DNA from 2 places in the Rothia sp. 27098_8_27 genome. Region 2 is predicted to be linked to the other one. Evidence: riboswitches for the same ligand, from Rfam matches in the RefSeq annotation. Region 2 holds a riboswitch; the other holds the start of a gene.
The links. A riboswitch is a leader RNA that binds a small molecule or an ion and turns the genes downstream of it on or off. The one in region 2 is predicted to bind S-adenosylmethionine.

Region 1 (5,180 bases), on a different contig from region 2:
GTGCGCCGGGTCCTCTCCGGACTCCGCCGGGCGAGCGTACAGGTCACGGAACGCACGGGCGGAGGGGAACAGGCCGTCCGCCACAATTGCCAGCAGCGCCCACAGCTCCATGAGGTTGTTCTCAATGGGCGTGCCGGTCATCGCAATCTTGGTGCGGGCGGGCATTGCGCGGGCGATGGACCAGGCGCGGGTGCCGGTGTTTTTGACGAATTGCGCCTCGTCCAGCAGGAGCGCACCCCAGCCTTCGGGGGCGGACTGCTCGCCCGTGCGCTCGTCAACGGTACGGCCTAGCGTGCGGGCGTAGCCGGTGTAGGCGTCCTCGTCCATGCGCAGCAGTGTGTAGCTGGTCAGTACCAGGTGAGCCCCGGCAACCCGCTCGGCAAGCGGGGTCTTACCGGCGGTGGTTTCGGTGATGGTCACGACCTTCGCCTCGGGCAGGAATCGCTCAGCCTCCGCCGCCCAGTTGGCGATAACGGAGGTCGGCGCAACCACGAGGAAGGGCGCGAACGGCTCGACGCTCTCACCTCGCTTTGCGGCACGTTCGGAGGCGGCACGGTGCTCCTCCATCGCGTGGGCGAGCAGGGCGAGAGCCTGCACGGTCTTACCCAGACCCATATCGTCGGCGAGAATACCGCCCAGACGCTGCTCGTACAGGAACGACAACCACTGGAAACCCTCCACCTGGTAGGGGCGTAGGGTCGCCTGCAGGCCGGTGGGTACCGGGCAGCTCGGAATAATCTGGCGGGAAGTCTTCTTGCGAGAGGTCTTCTGGAGCGCGGGGGAATCCTGAGCGCCCTTGTCGAGTGCTTTTTCAATGCCCTTTTCGGGGTTCTCTTCGGCGCTCTCTTCGGCATCCTCCAGGCCCTCAACCAGCTGTAGCAGCGAACGCACCTGAGCATCCCACCGCGCGGTCGTATGCACGCTCGCCGCCAGCGACTCCAGCTCAGAGAACAGCCCCGCCTGGTGACGGTTAATGCGCAGCTCACCGCCCGCATCGTCGAGTTCGCGAGCCTCCGCAATGAGGGTGCGCAGGGTCTTAAACTCGGGTCGACGCAGCGAGAAATAGGTGCCGTTACCGAGCAGAATACGGTCCGCCCCGCGATCGAGCGCCTCAAAAATCTGTGCAAACGGTACAGTCCAATTGTTGACCTTCACCGCAATGCCCAGCCCGAACCAGTCGCGCGAATTACCCTCGCTCACGGTGATTTCAATCAGCGCGTCGGTTGCCTCCACGAACTGTGGCGGGGTGCCGTTAAAACGCACCTGAACAGCGGAAACACGGCGAAGCTTCGGCAGAATCGCACTGAGCAACTCGCGGGTCTCCCAGCCTTCGATGCGGCGCTCCTCCAGCCCGGAAAGCGCCGGGTGGGCGGCAAGAATTGCGCGCACCGAACGCAGTACGCGCGCCTCAAAACGTTCGTCGCGCACCTCGCCGCCCTCTTCACCGGGGTAACCGAAAACGGGCAGGGAGTACACATCGGAGGCACCCGCAGAGTCCTGTGCGCTCGCCTCCTCTGCGCTGTCCTCCGCGAAGGGGTTCAGCGGGTACTCCCAACGCCAGCTCAGCTGCGCGTCGTGGCGTACCTGCTCGTCAAAGCTGATTTCAAGCACCAGATGCGGCGGCTTCACGCGCGGCAGCGCCAGCGCAGGATCGGGGGTCAGCGAGGGAATGGAACGGCTGAGCGCGGGCAGATACTCCTTCTGGAACGTGGCGCGTTCCGCGGCGGGAATGTGCACGGTTCCGGCGCTAATGAGCGATTCGGAGGCGGCATCGAGCGGCTCGACCAGGGGGATGAGTGCCAGCTCCACGCCCTCGGGCAGTTCGGGTACGGCGGGGGAGTAACGCACCCGCTCACCCTGTACTGGGGCAATCGTCGGTGCGCTATTCTCGGCTTCCTCAGTCGGCGCCTCCTGCTCGCTCTTCTGAACAAAAGATTCACGGCCCACTTCATCCAGTGCGCCGGGGCGCGCGGTCTTCCAGTGCACCGCCTTTGCCGCCTGCTCGTACTCCTGCTGGGCGAGCCCGCCCAGGGCAAAGAAGCCGGTGCGCGGGGTGCCGATGGGGTGGCAGTGCGCGGCGGGTAGCCAGAGCTGGCGCAGTAGTTCGCCTTCGCGTCCTTCCCAGCTGAGCGCGGCTTGAAGCTGTAGTCCGGTGCCTTCTGCGTGTTTCTCTTCGCTGGCGGCGGCGTGCAGGCGCACCTGTGCGGGGCTCAGCACGGCGTAGTTCACCTCGCGACCGTTGACGAGCAGGGGCAGGCCAATATCCTCCGCACGGGCGAGTACGTCCCAGAGTAGAGTGGAGGCAGAAGCGCTGATTGAGATCCAGTCGCGGTGCGAGGAATACATGTTCTGCCAGGGGCGGGCAATCGAGTAGAGCTCGGCGAAGAATCGTTCGTGTTCGGGGTAGATTTCGTGCCGCCCGACGGGCCCGCCCACGCTGGATGCGAAGGTTTCCCAGCTGAGTCCGCCCTTGATCCAGCGCCCGGTTTTGGACGCCATGAGCGGTCGGGCGAGCAGGTTAATGCTGGGGGTTGCGCCGGGCATATTGCGGCCGCGCGCGTAGGAACCGGAGACACTCAGTGAGAAATCCAGGGCACCGCTCACGCGCATCGAATCGATGCCCGCAAGGTCCTGACGTGCGGAAAGAACGGAGGAGAGGTCGCGCCGCCATGCCGAGATTTTGGTGGCGGATGCCTCTGCTTGCAGGCTCGGGGAGGCGCCTAGCTCGTTGAGCGCAAAGCTTCCCTGGGTGTTTTCGGGCTCGGTAGCCGCTGCATCGGGTGCGGGCAGTTTCGCCGCGGTGGTGAGCGCACCGGAGGCGCGCAACGCCGCGAGCGGGTCGGCGGCTTTCTTCGCCTCTGCAACATCCGCACTCTTCGCTGCTACGCCATGAGAGCCAGTATTGGGCACGCCGACGGGTCCGGGGTGTTCGCTGAGCGCCTTTTTCGCTACGGAGGCGCGGTCGAGCGCGGTGAGCATGAGCGCTACGGCGTGCTTGCAGTCGGTGAGTACGGGGCAGGTGCAGCGGGCAGTGAAGGTTGCGGAGCCGCTGACGGCGGGGAAGAAGCGGACGGTCACTTCGTAGGGGATGATGGTGCTTCCGTTGACGAGCCCGGTGAGGGTGCGTTCGTCTTCGTCGTAGCTGTAGCGGATGACTTCGCGGTTGTGCTGGTAGGCGACACCGCGCTGGTAAGTGCGGTGCCCGGCCTGGCGAATGATCTGCGGTACGGTGACGGGAATTTCGGGGAAAGGATTGTTGGCGCTCACCAGCTCATTATCGCGTATCGTGCGGGCTTGCGCCTTGTCGCCGGTCATTGCCGGGTGGGTGTGCAGGATGCGTTTTTGATGCATAAAAACAGCGGTATTCACATAAGATATTCCGCGCCGTATCAAAAATTCCCGCCATTCAAAACACTTCCACAAGCCAAAACGCCAATAATCTAAATCTCTTTCAAAAAACGCTTTACTTAACTTGAGAAAATGCTGTAAGCTAAACCCAGCTTCAAGAGTTTCGACTGATAAGCTCCGACTATGGTCGAACGCCAACCCCATGTTCACGGGTGGCTCGGATGACGAAGCGGTTTGTATTCACCACCGGAATAACCGGTGGTAATTGGTACAGACAAGAGCAACGCGAAAGGATCGCGCCACTCACGGCGCAGGTTGTCACATGTACAACGGCTCTGCAACCGAAGCAGCAATCTCTCTGAACCCCTCCCGCTCCTACCAGGAAAGCCTGCGTGCCGCAGCTGTCCCCGCGCGAGGCGGATACACCGCAGTCAGCATTGACGATTACTCCCGCATTTCTTCTAAGCGCGACGAGTTCCTGAACTTCCTTCTTCTGCCGAACCCCGAGGGCATCCCCGCTATTCAGTACGCCGGTCTGCGCGTAGCGTAGCATTAGGGGTATGAATTTCTCCGGTATGCTCCTGGACTCCGACGTTCTTGCGGAGATCCGTAAGGCGGATCCTGATCCCGCCGTGGTCGCTTTTCTGCGCCGCCGCTCGTTCCGACACATGTACATTTCCGTGCTGAGTATTGGCGAGTTGAAGGGCCTGTACCCCTACCCGGAAACTGATCGTTGGATTACCGAACTTCTTGAGCGCTTTGGCGACCACGTTATTAATGTGGATGCGCATGTGAGCCTCGAGTGGGCTGGTCGTCAGGCGCCGCTCGGTGTGCATGCCGTGGGTCGTGATGATGCCGGTCCGCTGCCTACCGCCGCCCTGGAGGGTCTGATGGCGGCGAGCGCGAGTGCCTATGATTTGGAGCTGATTTCTTCTAAGGCTCAGGTGTACCGCGCCTGGGGTGTTCAGGCTTCCAACCCGTGGACTGAGGATTAAAACTTTGCCGGATGCGCGTCCTCGCGTGCGCGTCTGGATGAATACCTGTGTGAATAGTTGTGAGAACCCGCTTTCGAGTGTTAATCGGAGGCGGGTTTCGTCGTTAATTCGTGGCATGATTGAAGGACGATGAAAAGCACCTCACCTATCTCTCGTTATTCCATGCCCATGCCTCTGTGGCTTCAGGGTGTTGTTGAGCTAATTGTTACTGCCCTGTTCTCTGCGCTTGCTGTGTTTGCGGCGATGTCTGCCGTGTGGGCGACCAAGGGTTTTGGCGACATGGAGTTCTCCTCCGTGGCCGCCATGTCGGCGCACCTGTGGCTTCTGATTCACGGTGTTCCCCTGGATCTTGCGGCTGCTTTTGGTGCTTCTGCCGGCACGATGACGCTGGTGCCGCTGGGTTTGAGTATTCTGCCTCTGCTGCTCTGTTACCGTTCGGGTCGTCGCCTGGCGCGCGCCTCGTATGAGGGTGAGTTTTTGATTCCGGTGCTGTCCGGTTCGGTGACCTATGCGCTGATTAGTTCGGCGATGTACGGTTGGGCGAGCCCGCATCCGCAGCCTCTTCAGGCGTTGAATGCTGCCCTGGTGCCTTTGGGTATTGTGGTGGCTGGTCTGATGTGGGGTGGCTACCGTGAGGCGCGTTCGCTCTCGCGCATGGTGGGTGTTGATACTGCGGAGCAGATTTCGCAGATGAGTCAGTATTCGCGTTGGGCGGGTTCGTACGCCTGGGCTGTGGTGCGTGCTGCGGTGGTTGCTTTTGTTGCGCTGATTGGTTTGGGTGCGGTGCTTTTGGGTATCGGTATTTTGGCGGGCTGGTCGCAGATCGTTGCCACCTAC
Region 2 (5,180 bases):
TCACGAGTCTTCAGACCACAGTCGGGGTTCACCCACAGGTCAGCAATGGTGCCGTAACCAATCGCAGCCTTCAGCAGGGACTCAATCTCATCCTGCGAAGGAACACGCGGGGAGTGGATGTCCCACACGCCCGGGCCCAGACCGGAAACGAAGCTCTCCGGAATATCAGCCAGCAGCTCCATGTGCGAACGAGCCGCCTCAATGCTGGTCACGTCAGCGTTCAGAGCGTTAATCGAGTCGATAATCTCGTTGAACTCCGAGTAGCACAGGTGGGTGTGAATCTGAGTGGAATCCTTCACACCGCTGGTAGCCAGGCGGAAGGAGTTCACCGACCAGTCCAGGTACTGCGGCTGCTCATCGCGGCGCAGGGGCAGCAGCTCACGCAGAGCCGGCTCGTCCACCTGAATGATGCGGATGCCCGCCTGCTCCAGGTCAGCAATCTCGTCGGCAAGAGCCAAAGCCACCTGGTTAGCGGTCTCGCGACGCGGCTGGTCGTCACGCACGAAGGACCACGCCAGAATCGTCACCGGGCCGGTGAGCATGCCCTTGACCGGCTTGTCGCTCAGCGACTGTGCGTGGGAGCTCCACGGAACGGTGAACGCCTCACCGCGCAGGCCCTCACCGTGACGCTTCACGTCACCGAACAGGATCGAGGGGCGGGTGCAACGCGAACCGTAGGACTGAACCCAGCCGTGGCGGGTGGTTGCGAAACCGTCGAAGTTCTCAGCGAAGTACTGAACCATGTCGTTACGCTCGGCCTCACCGTGAACCAGCACGTCCAGGCCCAGCTCCTCCTGCAGCTTGATGACGGAGGCGATCTCGTCACGCAGGAAGCCGTTCAGCTCCTCAGCGGAAATCTTGCCCGCACGAGCCTCCGCACGGTGGCGGCGAATCTCAGCGGTCTGGGGGAAGGAGCCGATGGTGGTGGTCGGCAGCTTCGGCAGGTTCAGGTCAGCCTGAGCCGCGCGGCGAACGTCAATGGTCGGGCGGTCGAAGTCCTCGGGAGTCACAGCTGCGGCGCGGGCACGGATCTCGTCGTTGTGCTTGCGCGGGTCAGCGGCGAAGCGAGCCAGCGCCTCATCAGCAGCCTTCAGCTCCGGCTCAACAGCGGCCTCACCCTCAGCCAGGCCACGAGCCAGCAGAGCAATCTCAGCGACCTTCTGATCGGCGAATGCCAGGCCGTCCACGGGAACCTCGGCGGGGTCTTCCAGAGCCAGGTCGTGCGGCACATGCTGCAGGGAGGTCGAGGAAGCCACCGACACGGCACCCTTGGATGCGCCGGGCAGTGCTTCCAGAGTCTTCAGGGCGGCACGAACATCAGCACGCCACACATTACGGCCGTTCACAACACCGGCAACCAGGTGAACACCAGCGGCAGAAACAGACTCCAGCTCAGCCTTCGAGTACACACCGTGCACCAGGTCAAGATGCAGAGCCTCAATGCCGGTACCCAGCAGTGCCGGCAGGTTCTCACGCAGAGAACCGTAGGGGCTGGTCACCAGAATCTGCGGGCGCTTCTCGCCGGCAGCCAGGGCACGGTAGGTGCGCTCAGCCAGCTGCGCAACCTTCGCGTTGTCGGCACGGTCCACGGTCAGGCCCGGCTCGTCCAGCTGAACCCACTCAACACCGCGCTCAGCCAGCTGCTCCAGCACCTGAGCGTAAGCGGCAACGAACTCATCCAGACGGTCGATGGGTGCGAAGTCCTCAGCGGAACCCTGCTCAGCCTTAGCGCCCAGCAGCAGGGTCAGCGGGCCAACAATCTGCGGGCGAACCTTCACGCCAGCCTGCTTTGCCACCTCAAGCTGCTCGTCAATAGCCTCAAGGTTCAGCTTAATCTCGGTGCCGGCACCAATCTCGGGCACCAGGTAGTGGTAGTTGGTGTCGAACCACTTAGTCATCTCCAGAGGAGGCAGGGTCTCGGTACCGCGCGCCAGTGCGAAGTAGCCGGGCAGATCCAGCAGACCGCGTGCGTCCTTAGCCTCAGCCAGACGCTCGGGAACCAGGGTGAACAGGCGAACCACATCAAGCACCTGGTCGTAGTAGGAGAAGGTTGCCGGAATCGAGTAGTTATCAGCCTTCAGGCCGGCGGCGGTCACGCGCTCGAAGTAGGTGCGCTGCACGTCAGCGGCGGTGTCCTGCAGCTCCTGCAGGGTTGCCTTGCCCTTCCAGAAAGCCTCCTGAGCCTTCTTCAGTTCGCGGAAGCGGCCCACGCGGGGGTAACCAACAATGGTTGCGGCGGGGAATGCGGTGTTCGACATAGTAATTTTTCCTTTACTGGGGATAGATGTGGGAGTTAGTTCCGGTGTTTCGCCGCCCAGCGGTGGGCGGTGAAACGGGGGTCATAACTCCCGGAATATTTGTGGGGGAGATTGTGGAAACGCATCCGACAAGGAGCGCTATGGGGGTTAGGCGTATTCCAGTTCGCTCAGCGGCTGAGAGAAACGGTTGCTGTATCGGGGTAGGTCCAGCTGATCCAGAACGTCCAGAACCGCCGCATGCTCGTTGAAGGTGAAGAAGTGCAGACCCGGTGCGCCCGCATCCATCACGGTGCGGCACTGGTTCAACGCATACTCAACACCGATGCGGTGCAGCTCAGCGCTACTGGTTGCCGTTTCTAGGGCGTAGGCGAGGTCCGCCGGGACCGCCATGCCCGCCATCTGGCAGAGGTTCCGCAGGCGCTTCAGTGAGGTCACCGGCATGATGCCCGGAATAATCGGAATATCCACGCCTGCCAGGTGCGCCGAATCGACCAGGGCACTGTAGCGCTCGTCCTCAAAAAACACCTGAGTAATCGCGAAATCCGCGCCGGCACGCTGCTTCGACAGCAGAATCTCAATATCCTGCAGCAGGGATGCGGACTCGGGGTGCTTCTGCGGGTATGCCGCCACACCAATCGACACCTTGCCAGCTGCCAGGTGGGCGAAATCTTCACGCTCCACGCGGCGAATCAGTTCCACCAGGTAGCGGGCGAAAGGAAGTTCAGAAACCTGACCTTCCTGAATATCACCGCGAAGAGCCAGGAAACCGCGCACACCCAGACCCAGAATCAGGCGGACTGCACGCTCCAGCTCGTGCACTGAATGGCCTGCGCAAATCAGGTGAGCCAGCGGGGTGAGGGAGGTTTCATGCACCAGGTGGTCGAGCAGCGCCAGGGTCTTCTGGCGGCGCTTCGCGTCACCGGCGTAGGTGACCGATACGTAGTCGGGGTTGGTGCCCTCAAGCTCGGCAATGGTGTGGAGTAGCGACTCGCAGCTTGCGTGTGAGCGGGGTGGGAACAGCTCAAAAGAAAGAGCCGGGTGAACTGTCGTCATAACCTTCCTTCGTGTTCACCCGATAGATACGCACCGGGAGGGTGCGTGAATTCTTCTGCAGGATGCGCTGTACCGGTTTGCGAGTACGACTCATCAAGGGGTGCCGAAGGGTATTCTTCTCTATCGGTTCTGGCGGGAGCACCTTGTCCGTACCCTGCACCGTGACGGTGGGGGATACTGGCGAGGTTGCTGCGACGTCGACGAGCCAGATCTCTCGGTCGCTCTTGATAGATAACGCTTTCACTTTACCCACCGCCTCCGAGGGCGTGCAAGGGATGCGGTGGTTGATGTCCTAATATTTCTGGACATGACATTGGGGCGAAATATGAACTTAATATGACTGACTATGACGAAGGGCGGCTGGGGGTGTTGCGGGTAGGGCTGTCGGCTGACCCATGGATGTCCGGAACTATCGCAGATACGTCTGCTTAATATTCTTGGACACGCACGAATATATGTGTTTTGAATTTCATTGCGGGGTAAGGTAGCTAGTGAGGCACGGGTAGTGTTTCAATGTCCGCTCATCGAGGAGTTTCAGGGCTCAAAGATGAGTTCAATATGACTTTGTGAGCGTGGTGAGAATGAAAAAGCTATTTTCTTCTATACTCTGGTCCTTCCGCCTAGCATGGAAAACCTGTCCCACAACCCTGGTGAGCGTCGCCCTATCGCTAGCCGTCATTGCCTGCATTCCCTTGAGTCAGTCCCTGCTGATTGGTAATACAGTATCAGCCTTGAGCGGTTCAAATGGTGGCGCGGCCTGGATTTATATCGTTGCTCTTGCCCTTGTTGTCGGAATTAATATCATTGCTAAACGCTGGGTCATAAGTAACATGCTCATCCTCAAATCAAAGGTGAACTATCGGGTTCACTGCATGTTAAATAACAGGTTATCTACATTTCCGTTGTCTGATATAGGTAGCACAAAATCACAGGAAGATATACGTGCTGCAAGAGAGGCAATATCGAAACAGGAATTGCAGGTTCACACCATGTCAGTTATGACACTGGTGAGTTCCTTTGCGATGGTTTTCCTCCTCTGTTTTAATATTGCAAACGTCAGCATGGTGGCAGCAATTTTTGCGGCACTGTGTTCACTACCCCTATCTATTGCAATGGTAATCCTCGCTAAACGTGATTACGCTATATACACCCTAATGTACGAGGACTATCGGGTAGAGAACTACTATCTAGACAATCTGATGGCTCAGAGTCGCGCCCAAGAACTTCACCTCATGAGAGCCTCCCGATTTTTCTCGCAACGCGTAGCGTCCTGGCGACGCCGGGCGGCCGGTAGGGAATTGAGCCTTGAAAGTGTTAGAGGAATCATCTCCATAGTTGCAGGGCTACTCTGCTCTGTCTTACTTTTTGCGTCCCTGTACTTCCTTGTGGATTCAGGAGCCGATATATCGTATGTGGCCGGATCGCTGATTGGAATCATTGCCTGTGTTAACGCGACCCAAGAGGTGGGATATTCATTCGGCCAGATTATTAATGGAGCATTATCTGTTCAGCAATTCCGAAGGGTATGCGACTCTGATACTTACGACCATGCTTCTGAGATAAAAACTTCTAACCCTAACCGTGAAAATATTTCAAAAATTATATGCAAAGATGTATCCGTTCAGTATGAGGGCGCGTCGTCTTTTGCACTTAAAGATATTAATCTTGAGCTGATGAATAATCAAATGATTGCAGTAGTTGGTGCCTCGGGTGCGGGAAAAACAACGCTAATAAATGCAATTCTTGGAATTACACCAATTGCCCAGGGGAGCATAACGTATAAGGGTGCTTCTTCTGAGAGTAAATACAACATGTTGGCAAATGTGGGTTTGGTGAGTCAAGACTACGGCCGTTATGAACTGACTGTGC

Region 1: linked by a shared signal. The riboswitch ahead of O3675_RS03640 (hypothetical protein) and the one ahead of O3675_RS08575 (methylenetetrahydrofolate reductase) in region 2 are both predicted to bind S-adenosylmethionine.

The regions. Positions count from the first base shown of each region.
Region 1 covers NZ_JAPWAJ010000002.1:23,795-28,974, forward strand. The annotation lists gene O3675_RS03635 (SNF2-related protein) at 1-3,315, opposite strand, end outside; SAM riboswitch class IV at 3,501-3,635, shown strand; gene O3675_RS03640 (hypothetical protein) at 3,671-3,898, shown strand; gene O3675_RS03645 (plasmid stabilization protein) at 3,909-4,343, shown strand; gene O3675_RS03650 (DUF6350 family protein) at 4,473-5,180, shown strand, end outside.
Region 2 covers NZ_JAPWAJ010000009.1:35-5,214, reverse strand. The annotation lists gene metE (5-methyltetrahydropteroyltriglutamate--homocysteine S-methyltransferase) at 1-2,258, opposite strand, end outside; gene O3675_RS08575 (methylenetetrahydrofolate reductase) at 2,406-3,311, opposite strand; SAM riboswitch class I at 3,429-3,545, opposite strand; partial or broken gene O3675_RS08570 (ATP-binding cassette domain-containing protein) at 3,893-5,180, shown strand, end outside.